3 regions of the Paludibacterium sp. B53371 genome follow, and region 3 is predicted to be linked to each of the others. Evidence: predicted binding sites of a transcription regulator. Region 3 holds the regulator's gene; each other region holds the start of a gene.
The links. Region 3 encodes sigma-54, which starts transcription at its own class of promoters, with help from an activator protein. Its sites were predicted from a motif close to CTGGCACGCTTCATGCTT; they were not measured.
Positions count from the first base shown of each region.

Region 1: a site for sigma-54 is predicted at 1,314-1,331, ahead of flgB (flagellar basal body rod protein FlgB). Genes of this name have one in related genera too.
Region 2: a site for sigma-54 is predicted at 2,734-2,751, ahead of JNO51_RS09185 (4Fe-4S dicluster domain-containing protein). Genes of this name have one in related genera too.

Region 1 covers NZ_CP069163.1:1,252,600-1,262,162, reverse strand. Annotated here, with positions in the region: gene JNO51_RS06065 (flagellar hook assembly protein FlgD) at 1-444, opposite strand, end outside; gene flgC (flagellar basal body rod protein FlgC) at 463-873, opposite strand; gene flgB (flagellar basal body rod protein FlgB) at 879-1,289, opposite strand; gene JNO51_RS06050 (KUP/HAK/KT family potassium transporter) at 1,579-3,492, shown strand; gene JNO51_RS06045 (LysR family transcriptional regulator) at 3,574-4,479, shown strand; gene JNO51_RS06040 (ABC transporter substrate-binding protein) at 4,782-5,936, shown strand; gene JNO51_RS06035 (ABC transporter ATP-binding protein) at 5,993-7,006, shown strand; gene JNO51_RS06030 (ABC transporter permease) at 7,010-7,936, shown strand; gene JNO51_RS06025 (ABC transporter permease) at 7,926-8,747, shown strand; gene JNO51_RS06020 (gamma-aminobutyraldehyde dehydrogenase) at 8,771-9,563, shown strand, end outside.
Region 2 covers NZ_CP069163.1:1,916,912-1,926,474, forward strand. Annotated here, with positions in the region: gene hyfB (hydrogenase 4 subunit B) at 1-2,010, opposite strand, end outside; gene JNO51_RS09185 (4Fe-4S dicluster domain-containing protein) at 2,007-2,576, opposite strand; gene JNO51_RS09190 (lipocalin family protein) at 2,997-3,551, shown strand; gene JNO51_RS09195 (hypothetical protein) at 3,565-3,984, opposite strand; gene JNO51_RS09200 (hypothetical protein) at 4,162-4,503, opposite strand; gene JNO51_RS09205 (helix-turn-helix transcriptional regulator) at 4,696-5,838, shown strand; gene JNO51_RS09210 (GNAT family N-acetyltransferase) at 5,856-6,314, opposite strand; gene JNO51_RS09215 (bifunctional 2-polyprenyl-6-hydroxyphenol methylase/3-demethylubiquinol 3-O-methyltransferase UbiG) at 6,421-7,170, opposite strand; gene JNO51_RS09220 (LysE family translocator) at 7,199-7,831, opposite strand; gene JNO51_RS09225 (pyridoxal-dependent decarboxylase) at 7,890-9,260, opposite strand; gene JNO51_RS09230 (PLP-dependent aminotransferase family protein) at 9,350-9,563, shown strand, end outside.
Region 3 covers NZ_CP069163.1:2,626,628-2,636,190, reverse strand. Annotated here, with positions in the region: gene JNO51_RS12600 (NAD(P)H-hydrate dehydratase) at 1-1,153, opposite strand, end outside; gene JNO51_RS12595 (flavin prenyltransferase UbiX) at 1,150-1,767, opposite strand; gene rapZ (RNase adapter RapZ) at 1,807-2,652, opposite strand; gene hprK (HPr(Ser) kinase/phosphatase) at 2,633-3,589, opposite strand; gene ptsN (PTS IIA-like nitrogen regulatory protein PtsN) at 3,582-4,043, opposite strand; gene hpf (ribosome hibernation-promoting factor, HPF/YfiA family) at 4,144-4,458, opposite strand; gene JNO51_RS12570 (RNA polymerase factor sigma-54) at 4,528-5,955, opposite strand; gene lptB (LPS export ABC transporter ATP-binding protein) at 5,962-6,690, opposite strand; gene lptA (lipopolysaccharide transport periplasmic protein LptA) at 6,693-7,232, opposite strand; gene lptC (LPS export ABC transporter periplasmic protein LptC) at 7,222-7,788, opposite strand; gene JNO51_RS12550 (HAD family hydrolase) at 7,785-8,309, opposite strand; gene JNO51_RS12545 (KpsF/GutQ family sugar-phosphate isomerase) at 8,336-9,316, opposite strand; gene JNO51_RS12540 (cation:proton antiporter) at 9,432-9,563, shown strand, end outside.

The DNA of each region.
Region 1 (9,563 bases), 1.4 Mb from region 3:
GGCGTCCTGCACCGAAATATTCAGTTGCTGAGCCGAACCTGCCAGCGAAACCGCCCCCATGGTCTTGTTGCCGTTGGTATTGCCGTCCCAGCCCATGGTATTGCCGGCAACCAGGGCACTATGTCCGACCGTGGTGGCGGCAATCAGCGACTGCGACGCCATTTGCGACTGCAGCAGCGACTGCATGGTGGTATTCAGGTTCTGCATCCCGGTCACCTGGCTGATCTGCGCCATCTGACTGGTGATCTCACTGTTCTCCATCGGATTCATCGGATCCTGAGCCTGCAGCTGGGTCGTCAGCAGCTTCAGAAAGCGATCCTGAATCCCCTGAGCGCTGGTCGGGTCGGTACTGCTGCCGGACGTGGAGCTGGACGAACTCTTGTTGCCGTTCAGAATGTCGTAGGGGTTGCTGCTATTGGACTGGCTGGTAGACGAGACGGTCATGATGCATTCCTTTCAGTATTACTGGCCAAGCTGCAGTGTTTTCTGCATCAGGGTTTTGGCGGTATTCATCACTTCAACGTTGGTCTGATACGAACGCGAGGCCGAGATCATGTCAGCCATCTCTTCTACCGGATTGACGTTGGGCATATTGACGTAGCCGCGGGCATCTGCCAGCGGGTTGGCCGGATCGTACTTCAGAATCGGCGGGCTCTTGTCTTCCACCACCGAGGTGACCCGCACCCCGGCCACCAGCGGCTGGGTGGCCGTCACCGGAATGGCGGTAAACACCACATGACGACCCTTGTAGGGTTGCCCGGTCGAGCTGGTCGCGCTTTCGGCGTTGGCGATATTACTGGCCACCACGCTCAGTCGCATGGACTGCGCTGTCAGCGCCGAACCGGCAATCGAAAAAACATTGGTCAGAGACATGGCAATCAGCCCTTCAGAACCAGATTCAGCTGCGAAATACGATGATTGAGGAAGGTCAGCGTGCTTTGATACTGCAAGGCGTTATCCATGAACGCACCACGCTCCACATCCATATCCACGGTGTTGCCGTCGACACTGGGCTGCACCGCATTGCGGTATTGCAGCGGCACCGAGGCGCCACCATCACCAGGATTAGTACTGAAATGACGCGGATCGGTGGCCATCAGCGCCAGATCCTTGCCACTGCCATGACCATCCATCTGAGCCTTCATGGTGGCGGCAAAATCAAAGTCGACAGCCTTGTAGTAAGGCGTTTCCGCGTTGGCCATATTGCCGGCCAGCACTTCAGTGCGATACGCGCGCAGATTCAGTGCGCGTTGATCGAACTTAAAGTCATTGGCGATTTTGTCGAACATGTCTTCCTCCTGGTGCGACATATAAAGCAGGAAGCATGCCAGAAAATATAAAATAATTAAGTGATTGATTTTTATCGTTTTTATTTAACAAAAAACCCATCGCCCGCCCCAAACCCACCGTCAGCGGCAAGAATTGCCGCCGACAGGCAAGGCCTTGCAGCCACCCGGCAAAAGAGAAACACCATGGCGGACAGGGTCGACAGATATTCAAAATGGGTCTGGTGTGACTATGATTCTCTTAAGAATCCTAAAAGACCCGGCCCGGCCGGGGAGAACATGGGGACATGGCGTGGCTGAGAATCGCAAACTGGCCGTTGCGACCCTGGGGGCGATTGGTATCGTCTACGGCAATATCGGCACGTCGCCGCTCTATGCGCTGCACCAGATTTTCTTTGGCTCCGGACTGCAGGCACTGACGCCAGACAGTGTGCTCGGCGGCACCTCACTGGCGATCTGGGCACTGACCCTGATTGTGGCCTTCAAATATGCCCTGCTGGTTCTGCGGGCAGACAATGATGGCGAGGGTGGTCTGTTTGCGCTGTACAGCCTGCTGTACGGCAATGCCAGACAATCGCGCACCCGGCCGATCCTGATTGCCCTGATTCTCGGTGCCGGCCTGCTGATCGGCGACGGCATGATCTCTCCGGCCATCAGCGTACTGGCGGCCGTCGAAGGTCTGGACATCGCACTGCCCGGACAGAGCGAGCTGGTGACGCCGATCACCCTGGCACTGCTGACGCTGCTCTTTGCCCTGCAATCCGTCGGCAGCGGCAAGATCAGCAAGATTTTCAGCCCGGTGCTGCTCCTGTGGTTCCTGTCCATCGCCCTGCTCGGACTGCGGCAGATCATGACCACCCCGGAAATTCTGCAGGCACTCAATCCCTGGTACGGCCTGCAGTTTTTGCTGCAGCGTCACTGGCACGCCTCGCTGATGACCCTGGGGGCCGTCATGCTCTGCGTCACCGGTGGCGAAGCCCTGTATGCCGATCTCGGGCATTTCGGCGCCCGCCCGATTCGTCTGGGCTGGTTCAGCGTGGTCTTCCCCGCCCTGCTGCTCAACTATCTCGGCCAGGGCGCCTTCGTTCTGGCTCACCCGGGCCAGAACTGGCCCAATCTGTTTTTCAGCATGGTGCCGCCGCCCCTGCTCTACCCGATGATCATTCTGGCGACCCTGAGCACCATCATCGCCTCGCAGGCATTGATCACCGGCACCTTTTCCCTGCTGTCGCAGGCGGTTCGTCTCGGCCTGTTTCCGCGCCTGCGGATCGTGCATACCGATATCGAGCACACGGGCCAGATCTATATCAGCTTCGTCAACTGGTCGCTGTACCTCGGCAGCATCACCCTGGTGGTGGTCTTCGGATCCAGCCACAACCTGGCGGCGGCCTATGGCCTGGCTGTTGCCGGGGTCATGCTGATCACCTCCAGCGCCATGCTGCCCATCGCGCAGGAGCACTGGCAATGGACCCGCGCCCGCGCAAGGCTGGTCTGGGTCCCGATCACCGCCGTCAATGGCGCCTTTCTCGGTGCCAGCAGTCTGAAATTCCTTGAGGGCGGCTATGTACCAATCAGCATCGGGTTGGTGGTATTCATCGTCATGGTCACCTGGCAGTGGGGCAGGCAGGCCACTTCGGCGGCCTACTCGCGCAAACACACCATGAACATGACCGAGCTGATCGAACTGCACCGCCAGAGCCGGCATTTTGTCGAGCGCAACGCCATTCTGATGATCCCGCGTGCACCACACCGCCTGCATGACCATACCCCGGCCCTGCTGCAGCTCATCTGGGACCGTTATGGCATCCTGCCGCGCAACCTCATCTTCGTGACCGTCAACCACCCCAAGGTGCCCTACGTACACGGCAACCGCTATCAGATCACGGTCTTCGAGCAGACACCGGGCCGTGGCAGCATCCTCAGCGTCAACGTCAGCTTCGGCTTCATGGAAGAACCCAACGTGGAAAACCTGCTGGAGGAAATGGCACAGCAGAAGGAAATCGCCCTGCCGACCGACCGGCGGCACTGGATCGTACACGTCGCCGTCGAGAACCTGCTGCCGTCCCGCACCCTGGGGCGGACAAAACGCATGGGCTTCCGCCTGTTCCAGTTCCTGCGCACCGTCTCGCAGCCAACTTATTACTACTACGGTATGGGGGTGTACGTGCAGCTGTCCTCGGAAATCATGCCCGTCCACTTGCGTTAAGCCCTTTTCGCCGCGCATCACAAAGACATAAGCATTGAGCATTCGCCTTGCGCCTCCGTATACTGCCAGCCAGGGGGAGTCATGGCGCTATCACTGAAAAACATTCGTTACTTCATCGCAGTGGCCGAAGCCGAGTCGATCACCGGGGCCGCCCACGCACTGAATGTGTCGCAATCCGTGCTGACCGAAGCCATCAAGGCACTGGAGGCCGACCTGGCAGCCACCCTGTTCCAGCGTCACGCCCGCGGTATGGTACTGACCCATGCCGGACACCAGTTCCTCAGCCATGCCCATCAGATCCTCGGCAGTGTGCGCAATGCGCAGCAAGCCCTCTCCGCCCGGCCGGACACCATGACCGGTCAACTCAACCTGGGGGTCACCAGCCTGGTGACCGGCTATTTCCTGCCCTATCTGCTGGGCCGCTATCGCCGCACCTTTCCCAAGGTCGACGTCAAGGTCATCGAAGACCAGCGCGACTATATCGAGCATCTGCTGGTCAACGGCGAACTGGATGCTGCCGTGCTGATCGTCTCCAACATCCAGAATCGCCAGGCCATCGAGGCAGAAACCCTGATGGAATCGCCCTACCGCCTGTGGCTGCCGACCAACCATCCCCTGCTGGAACTCGGCGCCATCTCGATCACGGAAATGGTCAGTGAACCACTGGTCATGCTGCGGCTGGATGAACTGGAAGACAGCATCACCTCGTCCTGGCGCCAGGCCGGCCACCGCCCCAACGTCGTGCTGCGCACCGAGTCGGTCGAAGGGGCGCGCAGTCTGGTCGCCAGTGGCGAGGGGCTGGCCATCCTGCCAGACATGCTCTACCGCCCCTGGTCGCTGGATGGCGACCGGCTGGAGGTGCGCAGCCTGCAGGAAACCATGCCCTCGCTGCAGCTCGGCATTGCCTGGCGTCGCGGCTCACGCCTGTCCGACATCACCCGCCATTTCTTGCTGATTGCCCGCGAACATAGCCGGGGCCGTGGCTGAGGCGATTTAGCAATCTAATTTACCGAATACACACCACCACCGTTCGGAAATTCAGAACAAATTTCCCCCCTCCGGCACCGCCGGCCCACCAGCAACCGGCTGCACCCCCTCCCAATTCAGCTAGTCGGCATCAGCCTTCCCTCCCTTGCCTGGCTGCATTCTGAAAAACCGAACGTTTCTATAGGTCTGGAGCATTAGCTCGAAATCAGACGCTTTCTTATGATGCAACGAGCATAGGCAGACGCAGATCTGCCGCGCTTCTACATGTCAGTTAGCTACGTAACGCTACACAGGAGAGAAACATGTTCAAGACGATGCACATCAAAGCCGGTCTGCTGACGCTGGGCGTCCTGACCTTCCCGGCCAGCCAGGCCGCACCGCTGACCCATCTGGGTGCCGGCGAGGGCCAGCTCAACATCATTGCCTGGCCGGGCTACATCGAACGCGGTGCCAACGACAAGAACTACGACTGGGTCACGGCATTTGAAAAACAGACAGGCTGCCAGGTCAATGTCAAAACCGCAGCCACCTCCGACGAGATGGTGTCGCTGATGGGATCGGGCAATTACGATCTGGTCACCGCCTCGGGTGACGCCTCGCTGCGACTGATCTACGGCAAGAAGGTGCAGGCGATCAACACCGCCCTGATTCCCAGCTGGAAGACCCTGGACAGCCGGCTGCAGAACGGCAGCTGGTTTACCGTCAACGGCCAGCACTACGGTACGCCCTATCAGTGGGGGGCCAACTTCCTGGCCTATAACAGCAAGATTTTCAAGACGGCACCAAGCAGCTGGAACGTGGTCTTCGAGCCGATGACCCTGCCGGACGGCAAGCCGAACAAGGGCCGGGTACAAGCCTATGACGGTCCGATCTATATTGCCGACGCCGCCATGTACCTGATGGCCAAGAACCCGGCACTGGGCATCAAGGACCCCTACGAACTGAACGAAACCCAGTATGCCGCGGTGCTCAAGCTGTTGCGCCAGCAAAAACAGCTGACCCACCGCTACTGGCATGACGTCACCGTACAGATGAATGACTTCAAGAACGAGGGCATCGCGGCGACCAGCGCCTGGGGCTACACCGTCAATAGCCTGACGGCGGAGAAATTCCCGATCGGTGAAACCATTCCCAAGGAAGGCGCCACCGGCTGGGCCGATACCACCATGCTGGCCAGCGAGGCCAAGCATCCGGTCTGCAGCTACAAGTGGATGGAGTGGTCGCTGAACAAGAATCTGCAATCGGCCCTGGCAGAATGGTTCGGATCCAACCCGGTGGTGCCGGCAGCCTGCAACACCAAGGCACCGGGCGGCACGGCCTTCTGCAAGAGCAATGGTTTCGACAAATTTGCCCAGATCCACTTCTGGAAAACGCCGACCGCCAGCTGCAAGCAGGGGCAATGTGTGCCCTACAGCCGCTGGACGGCTGACTATATCGCCATCATGGGCGGACGCTGAGCGCAACCGGCCGGTTCGCTGCGGGCGAACCGGCCATCTCAAGAAGCGAGACCATCGTGACCTACGCTGTCGAATTCCAGAATCTGAGCCGCACCTTCGATAAAGTGCGCGCCGTGGACAATGTTGATCTGCGCATCGAAGAGGGCGAATTCTTCTCGATGCTCGGCCCGTCGGGCTCCGGCAAGACGACCTGCCTGCGCCTGATTGCCGGCTTTGAACAGCCGACTGCCGGCTCGGTGCGCATTTTCGGTCAGGAAGCGGCCGGACTGCCGCCCTACCGCCGTGACGTCAATACGGTATTCCAGGATTACGCCCTGTTTCCCCACATGAGTGTCCTCGACAATGTCGCCTACGGGCTGATGGTCAAGGGCGTCGACAAACGCACCCGCTGGCAGCGCGCCCAGACCTTGCTGGACATGGTCAAGCTGGGCGACCACGCCAGTCGGCGGCCGGCGGCCCTGTCCGGCGGTCAACGCCAGCGTGTGGCCCTGGCACGGGCACTGATCAATCAACCGCGGGTATTGCTGCTGGACGAGCCGCTGGGCGCCCTGGACCTGAAGCTGCGCGAACAAATGCAGATCGAACTGAAGGCCCTGCAAAGACAGCTGGGCATTACCTTCATCTATGTCACCCACGATCAGGGTGAAGCGCTGTCGATGTCGGACCGGGTCGCGGTCTTCAATCTGGGGCGGATCGAACAGGTCGCCACGCCGCGCGTCCTGTATACCCGGCCACAGACCGCCTTCGTCGCCGATTTCGTCGGCACCTCGAATGTCTTTGATGCCGCGATGGCCCAGGCCCTGTGCGGGCAGTCGCAACCCTTTTCCATCCGGCCCGAGCGCATCCGGCTGAGCCAGAGCGCACCGGCCGGGGAGGAAATCGGTCTGCAGGGCGAACTGATCGACATTCAGTATCTGGGGGCAGTCAGCCGCTTCGAAGTCCGGGCAACGAACGGCAAGGTACTGGCCGTGGTCAGCCCAAACCTGGATGACGAAGAGCAGCGTCTGCACATCGGCATGCCGATCCATCTGTGCTGGCCACATCAAGCCATGCATGTCCTGGGAGCCTGAGCCATGAAGCTGACGCATCCCGCCTGGCACCGCAGCCTGATCGACCGGCTCTACCTGAGCCCGAGACTGTGGCTGCTGATGCTGCTCGCCCCGCCGCTGCTCTGGTTCGGCGTGGTCTATCTCGGCTCGCTGTTCAGCCTGCTGCTGCAGAGCTTTTTCACCTTCGATGACTTCACCATGAACGTCAGTCCGGTGCTGACGCTCGACAATTATCGCAATCTGCTGTCGCCGGCCAATATCGATGTCATCCTGCGCACCCTGGGCATGGCGCTGGCCGTCACCCTCGCCTCGGCGCTGCTGGCCTTTCCCCTGGCCTACTACATGGCCCGCTACGCCAAAGGCTGGAAAAAGGGCTTCTTCTACGTGGCCGTCATGCTGCCGATGTGGGCCAGCTACATTGTCAAGGCCTACTCCTGGACCGTGATCCTGGCCAAGGGCGGACTGGTGTACTGGTTCTACCGCACCTTCGGTCTGAGTGGCTTTGTCGACTGGCTGCTCTCGCTGCCGTGGATTGGCGGCAATTCGCTCTCCACCTCCAATCTCGGACGATTTACCGTGTTCACCTATATCTGGCTGCCCTTCATGATCTTGCCGATCCAGGCCTCGCTGGAACGTGTGCCGCCTAACCTGACCCAGGCCGCAGCCGATCTGGGCGCCACCCCTTGGCAGGCATTCCGGACCGTGATCCTGCCGCTGGCGTTTCCCGGGGTGGTGGCCGGCTCGATCTTCACCTTCTCCCTGACCCTGGGGGACTACATCATTCCGCAGTTATTCGGCCCGTCGGGCTACTTCATCGGCACCATGGTGTACAGCATGCAGGGCGCCATCGGCAATCTGCCGATGGCCGGCGCCTTCACGCTGGTGCCGGTGCTGATCATCGCGCTGTACCTGAGCGTGGCCAAACGTCTGGGAGCTTTCGATGCGCTATAAGCCAAACAACGCCGATCAGGCGCCCTGGTGGCTGCGCCTGCTGGCCTGGGGAGGGCTGGGCTTTCTGCACCTGCCGATCGCCATGATCGCCCTGTATGCCTTCAACACCGAAACCGCCGCCTACAGCTTCCCCATGAAGGGCTTCACCCTGCACTGGTTCAGCGTGGCCTTCGCCAATGCCGACGTGCTGGCGGCCATCGGGCTGTCGTTCAGGATTGCCCTGGCGGCGACCCTGCTGGCACTGCTGCTGGGTTCCCTGGCTGCCGGGGCACTCTACCGCCACCGCTTCCCCGGCAAAGAGACGCTCACCCTGATGCTGATCCTGCCGATTGCCCTGCCCGGCATCATTACCGGTCTGGCCCTGTTGTCGGCATTCCGACTGGGAGGCATCGAGCCGGGTTTCTGGACCATCGCCATCGGCCATGCCACCTTCTGCGTCGTCGTGGTGTACAACAATGTGATTGCCCGGCTGCGGCGCAACAGCTACAACCTGATCGAAGCATCGATGGACCTCGGGGCCGACCCGTGGCAGACCTTCCGCCATGTACTGCTGCCCCAGATGGCCACCGCCCTGCTGGCAGGCGGCATTCTGGCTTTTGCCCTGAGCTTCGACGAAATCATCGTCACCACCTTTACCGCCGGCAATCAGGTCACGCTGCCCATCTGGCTGCTCAATCAGCTGACCCGCCCGCGGGATGTGCCGGTGACCAATGTGGTGGCACTGACTGTCATGCTCCTGACCACGCTCCCGATCATCGCCGCATGGCGCCTGACCCGGGGCACCGAAGACATTGCCGGCAGCGGCAAATAACCCTGACCCATAGAGGCTGAACCATGGAAAAAACCTTGCAAACCCGCCTGCTGATCAATGGCCAGTTCGTCGAGGGCGAAGGTCATCCGGAAGCGGTGATCAACCCTGCAACCGGCGAATGCATCGCCCGCATTGCCGAAGCCTCGCTCGAACAGGTACAGGCCGCGGTACGGGCGGCCGATGCCGCCTTTGTCGCCTGGTCTCGCACCACGCCCAAGGACCGGGCTCAGATGCTGCTGCAGATCGCCGAGGTCATCGATGCCCATGCCACCGAATTTGCCCGCCTCGAGTCCCTGAACTGCGGCAAGCCCTATGCCCTGGCGCTGGCGGATGAAATGCCCGCCGTGGCCGATGTATTCCGCTTTTTCGCCGGGGCGGTCCGGGCCCAGACCGGCCTGCTGGCCGGCGAGTACCTGGCCGGCCACACCAGCATGATCCGCCGCGATCCGCTCGGGGTGGTGGCCTCCATCGCCCCCTGGAACTACCCGCTGATGATGGCGGCCTGGAAAATGGCACCGGCACTGGCTGCCGGCAATACCGTGGTGCTCAAGCCCTCCGAGCAGACCCCCCTGTCCACCCTGAAACTTGCCGAATACTGCGCCAACATCCTGCCGCCCGGGGTTTTCAACGTGGTCCTGGGTCGGGGCGACACGGTGGGCAGCCCGCTGATCAGCCAGCCGCAGGTGCGCATGATCTCCCTGACCGGTGATGTTTCTACCGGGACCCGCATTCTGGAAACCGCGGCCAAGTCGCTCAAGCGTACCCACCTGGAACTGGGCGGCAAGGCTCCGGTGATCGTGTTTGACGATGCAGATC
Region 2 (9,563 bases), 710 kb from region 3:
CAGCAGCAGCGTGACCAGGGCCACGACCACATACAGGCAATAAACACGGAAATCACCACGCTGCAGCCAGGCGATGCGTCGGGCCAGCTGCTGCACACCGGCAACAATCGGGGCGATCAGGCGGGCATCCCACTGCGGCTCCAGCCGGGTGGCGCCATCCACCGCACCGGACAGGCCGCGATCGAACCAGGCCGACAGGCTCAGCGTCTGACGCAGGCGGTACAGACTGCCGAACATGAAGCCCACCGGCTGTGACATGCCTTCCGGCGACACGGTCATGCGCTTTTCCGTGACATAGCCGCAGGCCCAGGCATCGCCGGCATGGCGACGCGCCACGCGACGTCCCTGCATGGCAGCGATCAGCAGGAAAGGCAACAGCGGCAAAGCCAGCAGCAACAGTGCCAGCAGCGGCGTCGACACCACGGCCGGGGTGTTCAGTTGCCCCGAATGCAGCACCAGACCCTGGGCAACCGGCAAGACGAAGCCCCCGGTCAGCGAGGCGGCGACCCGGGCAAACAGCGGGGCCAGCCACGGCGCGCCGACACCGGCGCCGATGCACAATACGGCCAGCACCCCCATCGCCAGCAACATGCTGTAGGGCGCTTCCTCCGCATGCTCGGCATGTTCACTCATGGCCTGCCCGGAGAAGGTCATGCCCCATGCCTTGACGAAGCACAGCGCCGCCAGGGCACCGGTCAGCGCCAGCATGACGATGGCGACCGGACCGGCCAGCCGCATCATGAAGTCGCCGTCATGGCTCATGGCGAACAGGGCCTGATAGCTGAACCACTCGCTGACAAAGCCATTGAGCGGCGGCAAGGCACAGATCGACATGGCGCCGATCAGGAACACCAGGGCAGTCAGCGGCATGCGGCGCGCCAGTCCGCCCAGCAGGGTCATGTCGCGGGTATGAGTGCGATACAGAATGGCCCCGGCGCCAAAGAACATCAGGCCCTTGAACAGCGCGTGGTTGAACAGATGATAGAAGGCGGCCATCAGCGCCAGACCGGCCAGCGCGATGTGACCGGTCGCCAGGCCAAGCATGCCGGCACCCACCCCCATCAGGATGATGCCGACGTTTTCCACCGTCGAATAAGCCAGCAGACGCTTGATGTCCTGCTCGGCCAGGGCATACAGCACGCCCAGCACGGCGGACACGGCGCCGACGGCCAGCACCAGCAGCCCCCACCAGCTCGACTGGGCCCCCAGCAGATCAATCCCGACCTTGATGATCCCGAACACACCGATCTTGACCATCACCCCGGACATCATGGCCGAGGCATGCGACGGTGCCGCCGGGTGCGCACGCGGCAGCCAGCTGTGCAGCGGCACCATCCCGGCCTTGGCACCAAAACCAAGGAAGGCCAGCACAAACACCAGCGAGGACAGCCCCAGCGGCAGCTTCAGTCCGCGGAACGACTGGAAGTCCAGGCTGCCGCTGCGGCTGTAGAGCAGGAAGAAGGCCACCATGATCAGCACCGAACCGGCATGGGCGATCAGGAAATACAGCAACCCCGCCCCGACCGACTCTTCATCCTGATCGAAGATCACCAGGAAGTAGGACGCCAGCGACATGGCTTCAAAGAACACCAGGAACCAGAAGGCATTGTCGACCACCACCAGCGCCAGCATGGCGGCGATGAAGGTATTCATGAACAGCCCCATGGCCCAGGCGCCACGTCCCTGATATTCGCGTACATATGACTGCGAGTAGATTGCCGCCAGCATCGCCAGCACGGAGATGACCGCCACCATCAGGGCTGCCAGCATGTCCAGACGCAGGGTGAAATGAGCAAAGGAAAACGGACCGGCCAGATCGAGCATGAACACCCGCCCGGTCAGCAGGGTCGGCAAGGCGGACGCCAGTCCGGCAAAACCGCCGAGCAGGCCGGCCAGCGCCGACAGATTGATCGCCAGCCGCTCGCAGCGTGCCGCGGCGACCGAAGCCACGCCGCCGGCCAGGAACAGCAGCACCGACAACAGCAGATAACCCAGTGGCATCAGACTCATTTTGGCTCCCGGGAGAAATCGATCGAGACGGCAGCATTCAGCGCCTCACCGGCATCGGCACGCTTGCTATCGGCATCCTGTGCCAGCGTGCGGCGATCGATCAGTCGCAGCGCCTTGGTCGGACAAACTCGGACACATTCGGCCCCCGTGGCGCGGAAGTCGCACAGATCGCATTTGACCGCCACCTGCTTGACCCCCGGCTGCCAGTCCAGCATCGGATCCAGCGTGGCCGAGGTATCCGCCCCCGTGGCAGCGCCGCTGGTAACCGGCGGTGCCTGGTAGAGATGGCTGACCGCCACCACGCCGCTGACCGGGGTCCCGGAGGGGGTAATGGCGCCAAACGGACAGGCAATCGCACACAGCTTGCAGCCGATGCACAGCGTCTCGTTCAGCACTACCGCATCGCCTTCATGGGTAATGGCCTTGACCGGGCAGACGCGCGCACAGGGCGCGTCCTCGCAATGGCGGCATTGCACCGGCGCAGTCACCTGCCCGGTTCTGACCACCGTCAGACGTGGATGCGCCTGCAGGCCTTCAGCCTTGTGCACCATGGTGCAGGCCGCCATGCAGGTGTTACATCCAATACAACGTGTTGGCTCCGCAAAAACGAAGCGGCTCATAACCAATCCCCCGAAAAATCGACGCCAGCCTGCAATAGGGGCCTTCCATGCCTTGTCGCTGCGATGCGGCGAAACGTGCGCACGGAAGGTCTCCGCTCATGCATTGCACATGCCGTGCCAGCTCTCGTCTTTGCGGCAAAACAATTTCACCGGGAAATTATTCCCTTTGTCGCCAAGGGATTGGCCTGTATCAAGCCGGGGAGGTGCGGGCTGAGATGTCGACACCTGCGTCAGCACTTCGACACAAATGACGAAACCGGGGAAGAAAAATGACACTTCGACATCAAATCAGACGCGACAAGCCGGGGCCAAGTCGGGATAATCATTCAGGGCCTCATGCCCACGCTCGTACACTCAGGAATCAAGATGAAAAAAAACCTGCTTTTCCTGCTTTGCACACTACTACCCCTGGCGTCACAGGCAGACTCGCTCACTGCCATCCCGCGCCTCGACGTCAACCGCTATCTCGGCACCTGGTACGAAATTGCCAAGTATCCGAACTGGTTCCAGCGACATTGCGTCGCCGACACCACGGCGCAATACGATCTGAACAGCGACCATCAGCTGTCCGTACTCAATCGCTGCCGCAACAGCAAGGGGGAGATCGAACAAGCCAGCGGCATCGCGCGCCAGCTGGGAGGGCCGGATTCCGCCAGACTGGAAGTGAGTTTCGCCCCGACATGGCTGCAGATTGCGCCATTGGTATGGGGCGACTACTGGGTCATCGACCTGGATGCGAAATATCAGCTGGCCGCAGTCAGCGAGCCAACCCGCAAATATCTCTGGATCCTGTCGCGCACACCGCAAGTCAAACCTTCTGCCTATCAGAGTTTGCTGGCGCGCCTTGAAGTGATGGGATTTGATACGTCCGGGCTGACCCTGACCCCTCAGACCGGCATGACGGCCGATCAGCCGAACTGAGTCGTGCCCGGGCTCAGGCCCGGGCAATCAGGGAAGACGGGGAAGCGGCGGAGGCCGAAGCGAATGCGGCCTCAAGACCCGCCCTGCCGGATGCGACACGCGGACTGAGACGCCACTGCGCCATCAGCGCCGCCTGTCTGAACTGTTGTTGCAGCTGGGCAAAGCCGTCCGACTCCCCCTCTGTCCCGGAAGCCGGGTTATCTGCAGCCGCCTGCACCGGCGCAGGCCCCCGCATGGCGGCAGGCACGGACGGCACGCTGCTCACCACCCCCATCTGAGCCAGACTGAGCCCTGCCCCGGGCATCAGTCCGGCATGATCTGGCGGGTCGCCCTGATAGCCAGGGGTGGCGGCCACGCCGGCCAGGTCACTGGCATGACTGCTGGGCATCAGCGTGAGCGATGCCGGACTGCCGGGCACGATCGGGAAATCCATCCAGACTCCTGTTCTGATGCGACCACGCCAGACAGGCCCATGCTCAACGGCGTGTATCGCACACTAACAGCTTTGTCAGACAGTCGAACGGCAAAATTCCCGAAATCGGTTTTGAAATAATTACCAATTGTTAATGATGACCTTGTCCTAGAACAGAGCAGCCGGTTCGGACAGGACTCAGGCACTGGTCTGCAGCAACGAGCCGGGGCGATGCAAACCATTCCCCTCCATGCCGGCAGCCACATGGCGCATCATCTGCGACACGGCCAGCCGGCCCGGACCATGATGCAGTGCGACCCGCTGCAACATCGCCTCGACCAGCAAGGGATGGCGATGGCGAACACGCCGCGCCGCCGCCTCAAGCGCCAGCACCTTTCCGACCTTGCCCAGCTTGACTGGCATGACATGACCATGCTGAGGCAACTGCGCCAGGGCAGCCGCCGCAGCGAGTGCATATGGGCTGGCCTCGGCCCGGTGGTGATGCAGGGCATGCACGACGGGATGAACAGACAACGACATAACAACTCCGTATGAGGGGAGCCCTGCGATCAGGGCGACATATCGGAGAGTTTGTTGAAATGGCAAACGACTGAATCTAGGCGAATTCCTAAACTGACAGCCGCAGCCGGTCATTGGCGGTCAGTGGAACACTTGATATGCACCGCGCAATATATGCTATAAACATATATTAAACCCCTAACGGCGCTGGCGATGATCGACGCACACAGCCTCTCCCATCTCATCCACCTGATTTATCGTGCAGCCGAAGACCAGCAGGCATGGCCCGCCTTCCTGGCTGCCTTTGCCCGGACATTCCATGGCGGCCCCAGCGCCTTGTTCATGCATGACAGTCAATGCGGCGATTTATCCCGCCAGGGGGATAAGATCATGCTGCTGGAGTATCACGACTACGATTCGGCGTATGTGGAAAGCTATACGCGTCACTACGCCGCCTGCAGCCCATGGACCCGCGCCCAGGCCCAATTTGCGCCCGGACAGGCCGTCCTGTCGGAAATGCTCTGTCCGACTGACGCGCTGATCCGGACCGAGTTCTATCAAGACTGGCTGCGCCCGCAAGGCTTGATGTATTGCCTGGGCGGACTGGTCAGTCGCGACAATGGCCATACCATCATGCTGGCCACACTGCGCAGCGCCGGACAACCCGCCTTCGACCAGCAAGATCTGCGACATTACGATCTGCTGCAGCCCCACCTGAAACTGGCACTGGCCCTGCATCGCCGGCTGAGCCTGCTGAGCAGTCTGAACGGCGCACTGGATTCCCTGCCCCTGGCCTTGTGGTTGTGCAACCGTGAGGGCAAGGTGTTGCATGTCAACCAGGCAGGGCGACAGATCGCCAGCCGGCGACGCGGATTATGGATTGACGAAGGCGGAGGGCTGCACAGTGAACAAACGAGCGAAGATGCCGGCCTGCAAGCCGCCATGCGGCGCGCCTGCGGACACCAGGACGCCGGACATCGCAGCGGCAGCGCCCTGGCACTGAGCCGCCCTGACTCCACCACCACCCTGACGGTCATGCTGGCCCCCGTAAAGGAGGGGGCGACCGGACTGAGCGATGACACCCACGTCATCGTATTTGCCACCGACCCGGACGAGCGCACCTATGCGCCGGAGGAGCTGTTGATCCAGCGATTCGGCCTGACGCGCCGCCAGGCACAACTGGCGGGCTGGCTGATGCTGGGGGAGGACCTGAAGAGTTACGCCCGCCATTTCGACGTGGCTTACGACACGGCACGCAGCCACCTGAAACAGGTTTTTCTCAAGACAGGGGCACGTCGTCAAGCAGAATTGATCCGTATCCTGTTATCGGTGATGCCGACACAGAACGAGTCCTGAGGCCAGGGCGGGCAGGATCAGCCCTGATGCAGGCACTTGCCGAAACAGGCGGCCTCACTGCGGCCACTGTACCGCCCATAGTTGGCAATCCGCACATAGCCATGCCGCTGATAAAACGCCACGGCACGACGGTTGATTTCGCGGGTTTCCAGCCAGACTTCCTCATAGCCCATGCGCCGGGCCTCGGCTTCGAGATGCGCCAGCAATTTGCGCCCCACCCCCTGATGGCCCGGCACCGCATACATGCGCTTGATTTCGGCAATGCCGGGTTCCAGCGGGCGCAATGCCCCGCAGCCCACCGGCTCGCCGCGATCACCACGCGCCACCACAAAACAGGACTTGGCGCCCTTGAGTTCGGACGGATCAAAAGAAGCGCGACCGCTACTGCCGGTCAGATTGAACAACACCGTGGACAAAGCATTCTGCAGCATGACGGCATCGGCACAGGACGGGTCTTCATGAGTCAGCTGGTACATGGCTCACCTCCGTGATAATCGGTCGTTGTCGTTGCCCAACGGGCATTTCCCTTGATTTCAGAATAAGACTTGTCAGCGATAGTGCAAGAACGGACCTGCACCCTGATCAGCGGGCCGGCGCGTGGGCCACCACAATGATTTCGCCACTACTCTGCGGATCGAATGCGCCCCCCTGCCAATCGCCATACCAGTCAATCTTTCCGAATCCTGCCAGCGCCAGATGCTCGGCCAGACGTGGCTGTGACAAAAAACGCAACTGGCTCTCGCTGACCCAGTGACGACCGGCCGGCAACAGCTGGTAATGATCTTCAAAACGAATCAACTGCCCGATCTGCTCGACAAAGCGGTTCCAGTGCGCCAGGCGCTGCCCGTCAGGCAGCATGACCTCGCGCCGGGTCACCATGGGGGTCCAGTGCCGCCAGGCCCGCCTGAGGGGATTGCGCGTCTCGAACATCAGCCGACCGGCCGGACGCAAACGTTCACGCACCCCACTCAGCGTGGCGGCAATATCGCTGTCCGTCTGCAGGCACTGAAAGGCATGGCCGGTCATCGTCACCAGATCAAACATCGGCTCCGGCGGTACAAACGACAACTCGCCGACATGCCACTGCACCGTTTGCCCCGCATCCTTGGCCCGCGCGCACTGCACCATGGCCTCGGCCGGATCGATCGCCATCACCCGGTGGCCGCCGGCGGCCAGCCGCAAAGGCCAGCTGCCGGTGCCGCACCCCACATCCAGCACATCCAGTGATGTTTCGCCCAACTGAGACTGGTAAAACAACCAGTCATGCTCAGACTCATTGAAGGCATCATAAAAACGCGCCAGCGTGGCAGAGGTGTAGTGTTCGACTTCCATCATTCCTCCCGGGACCGCCAGAACCCATTTACGGGGCCTGCAAACGAGCCAGCCTGACCCCCATGCCGATAAACAGCAGGCCGCCGAGGCGACGCAGCCCAGCGAACAACCTGCCGTTGCGCAGCCTGGACTGTATCTGACCTGCACTAAAAGCATAAATGGCATGCACCAGACACACGATGGCGGCGATGGTCAGGTACATCACGGCAAACTGGGACCACAGAGGGCGGTCATTCACCAGGAATTGCGGCAAGAAGGCCGAAAAGAAGATCATGGTTTTCGGATTGCTGCCAGAGACGAACATCGCCTCACGCCAGACCCTTCCCCGGTCAAAGGAAGGGACATCGCCACGCACAACGGCCGTGGACCGACCCGGCGACGACGGCCATAACTGCCGCACGCCAAGCCAGAGCAGATACCCTGCCCCGACAAGCTTCATGATGAGAAAAAGAGGCGGCAACGTCTTGAGCACGGCCCCGACGCCGAGCGCCACCAGCAGCACCACCAGCAACTGCGCCAACAAATTACCCGACACGGTCACAAACGTGGCTCGCGGCCCATAGCGCAGCGTATTGCGAATAACCAGCAATACATTTGGCCCCGGGGACAAGGTCGTCGCCAGATAGGCCAGTGCAAACCAACACCACAGATGCCAGCTCATCGTTGCACCGCATTTATAATCAATGACATTTTCATACTGCATTTCTATCAGAACGGCGTCAAGCCTGACTTGCCCTGGCCAGGGCCTGACACACCCGCACCACATCGGATGCCTCGGTACGCCAGTTGCTGAAAGCCGCCCGAATGCCTTTCTGTCCCTGCCACACCCCCGGTGTCATGAACACCTCGCCCGCGGCATTCAGGCGTGTCAGCACCGCCATCGCCTCAGCGTGGCGCGGCCGGAAGATCACCACATTCAAGCGTGGCGGCTTGAGCAGCTCATAATCCGGCGAAGCCTGCAGCCATTCAGCGAGAGCGCTCGCCTGGCGGCAATTCTCCTCGACGATATGCCGCATGCCATCGCGCCCATAGGCCAGCAGACTGAACCACAGCGGCAGCGCACGGAAGCGGCGCGATTGCTCGATGCCACGATCCATCAGGGCCGGCAGGCTGTCATGCATTTCCAGATAGGGGGCGGCGACCGAGCAGCACTGCTGCAGCAGATCCGCGTGGGGCGTGAAGAAAATACCGCAGTCGTAAGGCACATTGAGCCATTTGTGGCCGTCGCAGGTGATGGAGTCGGCCAGCTCGATGCCCGCGGTCCAGCCATGCCGCGAAGGATCCAGGCGCGAAAACAGCCCGAAGGCACCATCAACATGCAACCAGGCCTGATGCTGGCGGCACAGGGCCGCAATGGCCGTCAAGTCATCAAAGTCAGTACCGGTGACCGTACCGGCACTGGCAATGACAATTTTGCCCGGTTCCGGGCTGGCGGCCAGCATGGCGGCCAGCGCCGCGACATCCATCGCTTCGCTGTCCGGCAGACAAGGCACGGCAGCGATCTGCTCGCGCCCCAGCCCGACCAGACCAAGCACCTTAAGACTGCTGGCATGCGGGGTGGCACTGAATACCCGGATCGCCGCCGGCCCGATGCCGTCTCGCGCAATGTCGCGCCCCTGACGCCAGCCGGCATGCTGGCGGGCGCAGACCATGGCCAGCAGATTGGCCGCCGTGGCCCCGGTGGTCAGGCTGCCGACCAGCCCTTCGGGCAGATCCAGCAACTGCCGCAGCCAGTCCAGCACCTGTAGTTCCACCCCGGTGGCGATCGAGTTGCCGGCAGAGGCGACGTTCTGATCGATCACCGCCGTCAGCCAGTCGCCCGCCAGCGCCGCCGGGGTCACGCCACCGGTGACGAAGCCGAGATAACGCGGACCGGGCGAGGCATTGAAGCCGGGCGCCAGGTCCTGACAAAATGCCTGCCAGACGCCCGCCAGCCCCAGCCCCTGCCCGGGCAGCGCCAGCTCCGGCGGCGAAGGATCATCCGGCCGAGCCACCGGGCGCTGCCCCAATTGCTGCAACCACTCCCTGCTCCATGCCAGCAGCTGCGGTTGAAGATCGAAAAAAGCCTGATCCGCCTGAGCCTGTTCCATCGCATTGTCCTTTCGTGATTGATGCCAAAAGCTTATGCTGAAGACCCGGCAGGATACAGATACAGAATGACAGATAAAAAAGAGTACAGATGAACGCCAAATATCAGCAACTGGCCCTCAGCCTGCGCCACGACATTCATCAGGGCAGGCTGCCGCCCGGTCAGCGTCTGCCGTCGATCCGGCAGCTGGCCCGACAGCATGGCGTCAGCCTGACCACGGCCATTCGCAGCTACGAATGGCTGGAGGCACAGGGAGAGATCCAGGCCGCGCCCAAGTCCGGTTTCTATGTGCGTGCCCGACGGC
Region 3 (9,563 bases):
TCAGTCGGGCGGCCAGCGTCCTGACGGTGTGCAGGCGGTTTGCCTGCACGGCGGCGGTGTCGGTCTCGAGCAATCGGGCGGCTTCGGCCGGGTGCGGGGTGATCAGGCTGGGCCAGCGTCGTTCGGCCAGCTGGTTCTGCAGCTCGCTGGCGCCGGCGAGCAGGTTGAGGGCATCGGCGTCCAGCAGCAGGGGGCCGGGGTGGGCGAGTGCCTGTTGCAGCAGTTGCCGCGCGCGCAGATCCTGTCCCAGTCCGGGACCGATGACCAGTACGTCACAGTCGGGCAGGGGATCGGCGGGCCGGATCATCAGTTCGGGCGCGGTCGGGTCGACGGCAAGCCGGTCGTCCAGGGTGGCCAGCAGGACTTTGCCGGCGCCTGCCGCCAGGGCGGCGCGGCCGGCCAGCAGGGCGGCGCCCAGCATGCCTTCGGCGCCCCCGGCGATGGCGAGGGTACCGAAGCGGCCTTTGTGGCTGTTGAGGGGGCGCAGCAGGGCGCTCAGGTCGACCGGATGATAGACCGCCCCTTCGGGGGCTTCGCCGGCCCAGCCCGGGTGCTGCAGGGTGTCGAGGTAGATTTCGCCGGCCAGGTCCGGTCCGTCACCGGTCAGCAGACCCGGTTTGTGACTGAGGAAGGTCAGGGTGGCATCGGCGCGCAGCACCCGGTTGCGGGCGGTGCCCTGCCAGGCATCGAGTCCGGTCGGTACGTCGAGTGCCAGGGTCGGTACATGCAGAGCCTGCAGTCGATCGAGTAGCGCACACCAGAAGGGATCGAATGGTCGATCTGCGCCGATGCCGAACAGACCGTCCACCAGCAGGTCGGGGCGGGTGGCATCGGTCGGCAGCTCTGCCAGGGTCGTGCCTTGTACGGCTTGCCAGGCGGCCAGTGCCTGGCGTGCCGCCGCCGTTCTGGGGGCCGCCGGCAGCAGCACTTCGGCCCGGAATCCGGCGTGCAGCAGGGCGGTCGCGCAGACCAGGGCATCGCCGCCATTGTTGCCGGGGCCGGCGGCCAGCAGGATGTGGGCGCCTGTCGGCCAGCGAGCCGCTATCCACCGGGCGGCAGACTGGCCGGCGCGGGCCATCAGGTCGATGCCCAGTGTCTCGGCGCGCTGTTCCAGTGCGCGCAGGGCGGCACCGCTGTAGATGGCGCTGCTCATGGCCGGGTTTCACCCCAGCGCTGGATCAGGTTATGCGGTACCCCGAGCTGGTCCATGATGCGTGCCACGATGAAGTCCACCATGTCGTCGACGGATTTCGGGTGGGTGTAGAAGCCGGGGCTGGGGGGCAGGATGACCGCGCCGAGGCGGGCCAGCTTGAGCATGTTCTCCAGGTGCAGGGCCGAGAAGGGGGTCTCGCGCGGGACCAGGATGAGTTTGCGGCCCTCCTTGAGGCTGACATCGGCGGCCCGCTCGATCAGGTTGTCCGACAGGCCATGGGCGATGGCCGCCAGGGTGCCCATCGAGCACGGGCAGACCACCATGGCATCGGCCGGGTTGGTGCCCGAGGCCACCGGGGCAAACCATTCTTCGCGGCCGAAGACTTTCAGTTGGCCGGGTTCGGCGCCGCTTTGTTCGATGAACCATTGTTCGGCGTCGGCCGGACGGCCCGGCAGGGTGAGTCCCAGCTCTTGCTGGGCAACGACCTGGGCGGCCTGGGAGTAGAGCACCCAGACCCGCACGCCGGCGGCGATCAGGCAGTCGATCAGGCGCAGGCCGTAGGGCAGGCCCGAGGCGCCGGTCAGGGCAACGGCGATGGTTTGAATCTGGCGCATGGTGATGCTCGTTCGGTGAACGGGTCGCGTGCGGCGGCCCTAGTCGGCATATTGTAACTGGCGGTGGCGAAGCATGATTTGCTGGTCAGGGAAGCATTTCGCCAGTTGCTCGGCAATGTAGACCGAGCGGTGCTGGCCGCCGGTACAGCCGATGGCCACGGTCAGGTAGCTGCGGCTTTCCTGGTTGAAGCAGGGCAGCCAGCGGGCAATGATGCGGCGGATGTCTTCGGTCATTTCGGCGACGGCGGGCTCTTGCAGGAAGAAGTCGATGACGGGTTGATCCTTGCCGGTCAGCGGCCGCAGTTGCGGGTTGTAGTAGGGGTTGGGCAGGCAGCGCACGTCAAAGGCGAAGTCCAGATCGAGCGGGACGCCGTGCTTGAAGCCGAAGGATTGCAGTACCAGGGTCAGGCGGCTGCTGTCTGCCGACACCAGGTCCTTGACCCAGCTGCGCAGGGCATTGGGAACGAGGTCGGTGGTGTCGAAGCGGGCGCCGAGTTCCTGGATGCTGCCCAGCATGTCTTTCTCGGCCAGGATGCATTCGTTGATGGTCAGGAGTCCGTTGCCGGCCAGCGGGTGGCGGCGGCGGGTTTCGGAAAAGCGTTTGACCAGGGTGTCGTCCTGCGCTTCAAGGAACAGCAGGCGCACATCGACGCCTTGTTCGCGCAGCTTCTGCATTTCATGGGGCAGCGCACCGAGGGAGGGGCTGGAGCGGACATCCACGCTGATGCCGATCTGCTCGAAGCCGTAATCCTGATACAGCGACACGGCCTCGCTCAGCATGGTGGCGGGCAGGTTGTCGACGCAGTAGAAACCCGAGTCTTCCAGCGCCCGCAGGGCAATGGATTTTCCCGAACCGGATTGCCCGCTAATCAATATCAGTTGCATGTTCCTGATCCTTCAGGAAATTGGTGTGACGTTCGATGAATTCGCGCGTGCTGTCGATGCCGCGCAGTTGCAGGATGTAGTTGCGGACGGCGGCTTCGACCAGAACGGCGAGGTTGCGGCCGGCCGCCACCGGCAGGACGACCTTGCGCACCGTGACGCCGAGAATGTCCTGTGTTTCCGACTGGATGTTCAGCCGGTCGAGGGCCTGCATGGCCTGATCGTTGGCCTTGACCAGGTGGATGATCAGTTTCAGTACTTTCTTCGGTCGTACGGCGGTTTCGCCGAAGATGGTGCGGATGTTCAGAATGCCCAGCCCGCGTACCTCCAGGAAGTCGCGCAGCAGAGGCGGGCAGCGTCCTTCCAGGGTTTCCGGCCCGATCCGGTAGAGTTCGACGGCATCGTCGGCCACCAGGCCGTGGCCGCGCGAGATCAGGTCCAGGGCCAGTTCGCTCTTGCCCATGGCCGAGTCGCCCATGATCAGTACGCCGATTTCCAGGACGTCGAGGAAGACGCCATGCAGTACGGTGGAGACGGCCAGCGCGCGAGCCAGATAGATGCGCAGCACATCCATCAGGTAAGGGCTTTCCAGCGGGGTGGACATCAGCGGCACGCTGTGGGAGTGGCAGTAGTCGCGCAGCAGTTTCGGTACCGGCTGGCCATTGGCCACCATGACCACTGACATGCTCTTGTGGAACAGTTGGTCGAGGGCGGTTTTGGCCGCCGACTGTTCCAGCCGGTTCAGGTAATCGACCTCGGCGAGGCCCAGTACCTGGACACGGTTGGGGTGGATGAAATTCAGGTGGCCGACCAGCGCCAGCGTAGGGCGCTGTTCGTCGATGCCGATAATGTTGTCGGCGCCCGCCGTCCCGACAACCCAGCTGAGATTAAGCTTTTGCTGGTTTTCCTGGTAAAGCTTGCGCACGGTTATGCTAGGCATGGGTCGACCACTCGGAAAGAATCTGGTAGAGCTCGTCCACGCTTTGGGCGGTGAGCATTTTTTCGCGCAACGGGCGGCTGGAGAAGAGTTGCGCCAGCTCGGACAGGACCTGCAGGTGCAGGTCGGTGGCCTGTTCCGGTACCAGCAGGACGAACAGGCTTTGTACCGGTTTGCCGTCCGGGGCATCGAAAGGAATCGGCGCTTTCAGGCGGATGAAGATGGCCGCGGCTTCCTTGAGTCCCTGGGCTCGGCCGTGGGGAATGGCAACCCCCTGACCCAGGCCGGTGGAGCCGAGTTTTTCTCGGGCAAACAGACAATCGAACACCTCGCTGCGGGCGATGCCGCAGGTATTTTCCATCAGCAGACCGACCTGCTCGAAAACCCTTTTCTTGCTGCTGACGTCGAGGTCGAGCAGGATGTGCTCGCGGGAAAGAATCTTACCGATCTGTTTCATAGCGTTTGGCGGCATCGGAGGCCGGGCGGACCGGCTTCGTCAAAAAGTCTGGCAAACAAAAACGGGAACCCGAAGGTTCCCGGCAGTACTGAATGTCACTTTACAGCGAAGCTTCCGGGTGGGCGCCGCGGTGCTCGGTCTGCTTTTCCTTGAACTTCAGCACCTGACGGTCCAGCTTGTCCATCAGCAGGTCGATGGCGGCGTACATGTCGGCCTCGGTGGCTTCGACATGGATGTCCTTGCCGGACAGGTGAACGTTGACCTCGGCTTTCTGGACCAGTTTGTCCACGGACAGGGTAACGGAGACATCGATCAGGTCGTCGACATGGCGGCTGATGCGCTCGAGCTTCTCATCAATATAGTCGCGCAACGACGGGGTGATCTCGAGGTGAAGACCAGTCACTTTGATGTTCATAACCCTTACTCCTTACTTTGTTGCCATGATGACTGCACGGTCGGGTCGGCCGTACAGCCGGATGTTGGATTACAGAGCCTTTCTTTGATTGACCGGCGCTATCTGCATGGCTTCACGATACTTGGCAACGGTACGTCTTGCAACCTGAATTCCCTGGCTGGATAGCTGTTCGGCAATGGCGCTGTCTGACAGTGGCCTGGATGGGTTCTCCTGTTCGATCAGCCTGCGGATATGTGCCTTGATGGCGGTGGCGGAGCATTCTTCGCCACTGTCGGTTTCCAGGGCACTGCCGAAGAAATATTTCAGCTCGAAAAGTCCCCGGGGACAGAGCAGATATTTCTGGGTGGTGACTCTGGAGACGGTGGATTCGTGCAGCCCGAGCTCATCGGCGATATTGCGCAGGATCATCGGCCGCATGGCCACTTCGCCTTGTTCAAAGAACGCTTGCTGCTTGTCGACTATAGCTTCCGACACTTTCAGGATAGTGTCAAATCGCTGTTGAATGTTCTTGACCAGCCACCGTGCCTCTTGCAGACGACTGCCGAGATCGCCGGATTGCTGGCGGTTTTCCGACAGCATGCGGGCGTAGATCTGGTTGACGCGCAATTGCGGGACGGCGCTGCTGTTGAGCTCGGCCACCCAGCGGCCTTTACGCTTTCTGACGGTGACGTCCGGGGTGACGTAATGGGTGTCGCGCGCGTCGAAGCCGCTGGCCGGACGCGGGTTGAGGCGGGCGATCAGGGTCTGGGCTTCGCGCAGGGCATCGTCGCTGGTGCCCAGCAGCTTGCGCAGGCGGGTGTAGTCACGGGCGCCGAGCAGGGCCAGGTGCTGCGCGATGATGTCGCCGGCCAGGGATTTGCCGGGGGTGCTGGCCGGTAATCTGGCCAGTTGCAGTTGCAGGGATTCGGGCAGTGAGCGGGCGCCGACGCCGGGGGGGTCGAACTGCTGCAGCATGCGCAGGCCGACGGCCAGTTCATCTTCGTCCAGGGCCAGCTCTTCGGGCAGACTGGCCACCAGTTCGGCCAGTGGCGTGGTCAGGTAGCCATCGTCATCCAGTTCTTCAATCAGCAGTTGCACGACGGCGTGGTCGCGCTGCGGCAGGTCGATTTCTCCCAGCTGCGACAGCAACAGCTCGCGCAGGGTCTGATGACAGGGCACGTTGTAAAAGGGGTCGAATTCGTCGTCGTAGCTGCCACCACTGCCGGTCCCGCTGCCGCTGCCCCAGTCCTGCAGCGCTTCCATGCCCGGTTCGCTCGCCGTGTCCTGCTCCTGCTGCTTCGGGACCTCTTCGCTGTGGCTGCTTTCCATCGGGCGCTCCGGCAGGCCGGGTTCGCCGGGGGTGTCTTCATCGCGCTCGAGCAGCGGGTTTTCCAGCAGATAGCGTTCGACTTCGGCTTGCAGTTCGACCGTCGACAGTTGCAGCAGCTTGATCGACTGCTGCAATTGCGGCGTCAGGGTCAACTGCTGGGAGACTTTGAGCTGGAGGCTTTGCTTCATGATGGTTTACAGATGGAAATGCTCGCCCAGGTAGACTTTGCGTACCCGCTCGTCGTTGACCAGTGTTTCCGGCTCGCCGGCAGCCAGCACGGCACCGTCGCTGATGATGTAGGCGCGGTCGCAGATCCGCAGTGTTTCTCGCACGTTGTGGTCGGTGATCAGTACGCCGATACCGCGTTCCTTGAGGAAGGAAATGATCTTCTGGATGTCGATGACGGCAATCGGATCGACCCCGGCAAAGGGTTCATCCAGCAGGATGAAGCGTGGCCGCGTGGCCAGCACGCGGGCAATTTCCACCCGGCGCCGCTCGCCGCCGGACAGCGACAGGGCATTGCTGTTGCGCAGATGGGCGATGTTCAGGTCATCCAGCAGCAGGTCGAGCTCTTTTTCCAGTTCGTCTTTCTTGAAGCCGGTGATCTCCAGAATGGCGCGGATGTTTTCGTCGACCGTCATCTTGCGGAAGATCGAGGCTTCCTGCGGCAGATAGCCCAGCCCGAGCCGCGCCCGACGGTGGATCGGCATGTGGGTGATGGACTGCTCGTTGATGGTGATTTCACCGTCATCGGCACCGACCAGACCGACGATCATGTAAAAGCTGGTGGTCTTGCCGGCACCATTCGGCCCCAGCAAACCCACGACTTCGCCACTCTTGATCTGCAGCGAGACATCCTTGACTACCGTGCGGTTCTTGTAGCGCTTTTTCAGGCGCTGCACTGTCAATACGCTATCGGTCATGATCACTTTCCGGCGCCGCTGCTGGCGTCTTTCTTTTGTGGCTGGATGATGGCGGTGACCCGGCCCTTGTTGGCGGTATTGCCGCTGCCGCCCTGGCTCTGATAGACCTGGGTTTCGGTGTTGTAGACGATGACGTCGCCGATCAGCAGGTCATCCCCCTTCTTGACGCGGGCATTGGTGGTCAGGATGGCGGTATGGGTGACCGTGCTGTAGTCGATGCGCTTGGCCTGCCCGTCGATCCAGACATTTTTCTTTTCCGGCGTATCATCCGCCTTCTGACGGAAGGTGACCAGCTTGCCGGTGGCGATCATGGTCTGATTGCCCTGAGCGTCACGGGTGACCGTCAGGTGGTCGGCATGCATCAGCATGGTGCCCTGGATGACCACGACCGCGCCATCCCATTCGGTGATGCCCTTGATCTGGTCGAGCGTGGCGCGGTCGGCGCTGATCTGGATCGGCTTGCCGCTGTCGGCTTTTTCGGCGAACGCCAGCGGGGTGGCCAGGGCAAGGAGTGTCAGCAGCAGGGCGGATTTATTGAACATAAGTGGCCTTTGCATAAGACAGCATGTTCACGATGCCGGTCTTTTGGTCGTAATTGAAACCCGTCGAATTGGCGACACTGCTGCCATAGTGAACGGTGGTCGGCATCGGTGAGCTGGCGTAGTGACGGACGGTGTCGACGGTCATGGCAGAGCTGTCCAGCGTCATCGGCGGCTGACCCGCGACCGCCGGTTTCTGCAGATGCGCCTTATGCTCAAGGAACGCGACGCGCGACTCGGTATTGTAACGCCCGTTGTCGGCGATCAGCGTGTAATCCAGCTGTCCATTCTTGAACAGCGCGATGTTGCCCTGATTGAAATACAGCTCGCGCTGGTTGGGGTACTGCCACAGTCTGTCGGCAATCATGTGCTGCAGGACGCGCCCTTGCTCATCAAAGCGTGTCGCGTCGATTTTCTCGGCAACATATTCGGGCTGGGACGGATCGAGATCATGGCCGAAGCTGCCCAGCTTGGAGACCTGATCCAGCCAGATCGTCAGCAGGGCGGTGAGGGCGACCAGCGCCACGGGGAACAACCGTGTCCAATGCCCGCTCTTCATGACAGATAGCCCGCGATCAGGTCGTCCAGCGTGCCCTGGGCCTGCATGATCAGCTCGCAGGTTTCGCGTACGGCCCCACGTCCGCCACGATTGCCGGTGACGTAGTGGGCGTGCTGGCGCACCACGCTCGGGGCTTCGGGGACGGAAATCGCCAGCCCGACACGCAGCATGACCGGCAGGTCGACCACATCATCGCCCACATAGGCACATTGCGCCGGCTGCACGCCCGCCTTGGCCAGCAAATCCTCGAAAGCCGTGCGCTTGTCGTGAATGCCGGCATAGTAAAAATCGATGCCGAGCCCGCGGGCGCGGTGCTCGACACAGCTTGCGGCGCGGCCGGTAATGAGGGCCAGTTTGACGCCGGTGGACTGCAGCATTTTCAGGCCATGGCCATCCAGCGTATTGAACCCCTTGAGTTCTTCCCCCGCGGCGGTAATGAAAATCGTGCCATCGGTCAGTACACCGTCCACATCCATGATCAGCAGACGGACATTGCGTGCCAGGTCATTGGTCGCTTGCATGTTATTCCTCGGGCTGGCTGGCGGGATCAGACCACGCCGGCCTTGAACAGGTCGTGCATGTTGAGGGCCCCGACCAGCTGCTGTTCGGCATTGGTCACCAGCAGACAGAGCACCTTGCTGGCTTCCATCTGCTCAACGGCCTCGGTGGCCAGGCAGTGTGCCGCAATGGTGCGGGGCGATCGGGTCATGACGTCTTCGATGCGGATGCCGGTCAGGTCCAGGGTCTTGTCCAGCGTGCGACGCAGGTCGCCGTCGGTGTAAACCCCGACCAGCGAGCCGGCGGCATCGGCCACCGCCGTCATGCCCAGACCTTTCTTCGACATTTCCAGCAAGGCATCTTTCAGGGATGCGCCCACCTTGACGCAGGGCAATGCCTCACCGGTGTGCATGACATCGGCAACACGCACCAGCAGGCGGCGGCCGAGGCTGCCCGCCGGATGCGACATGGCAAAGTCTTCTTCGCGGAACTGCCGCTCCTGCATCAGGGTGACGGCCAGGGCATCGCCCAGGGCCAGCTGCGCCGTGGTGCTGGAGGTGGGGGCCAGTCCCAGCGGGCAGGCTTCCTTGTCGACATGGGCATCCAGGTGGACATTGGCCAGCTTGGCCATGGTCGATCCCTCGCGTCCGGTCATGCAGATGGTGTGAATGCCCTTGCGCTTGAGCGCCGGCCACATGGCCAGGACTTCATCACTCTCACCGGAGTTGGACAGTGCCAGCAGGACGTCTTCGCGCATGATCATGCCCAGATCGCCATGCACGGCTTCGGCCGGGTGCAGGAAGAAGGCAGGGGTGCCGGTACTGGCCATGGTGGCGGCGATCTTGCGCGCGACATGACCGGATTTTCCCATGCCGGTCACGACCAGGCGTCCCTTGCAGGCGAGGATCAGATCCACGGCGCGCGAAAAGTCGCCATTCAGACGCAGGGCCAGCGCTTCCAGCGCCTCGGCCTCGGTTCGCAAGACTTCTCGGGCGCTTTGCAAGCGGTTCGTGTAAATTTGGGTATCCATAAGCGTGAATTATATCAAGGTTATAAGCCCAGGGGTCGCGGCTGGTGCAACTTTTGCTTAAACCTTTGACTCTGTCATGTGATATCGATAAAAGTTGCGGAGATCATAACTGACCATGCATTCACTTGCTGTTGTCGTCGTGGTATTGCTGCTGGCTGTACTGGTCATTACCTTGTGCCGCCGGTTGCGCGTTCCTTCCCTGCTGGCCTACCTGCTGATCGGCTTTCTGGCCGGCCCGGCGGTGGCG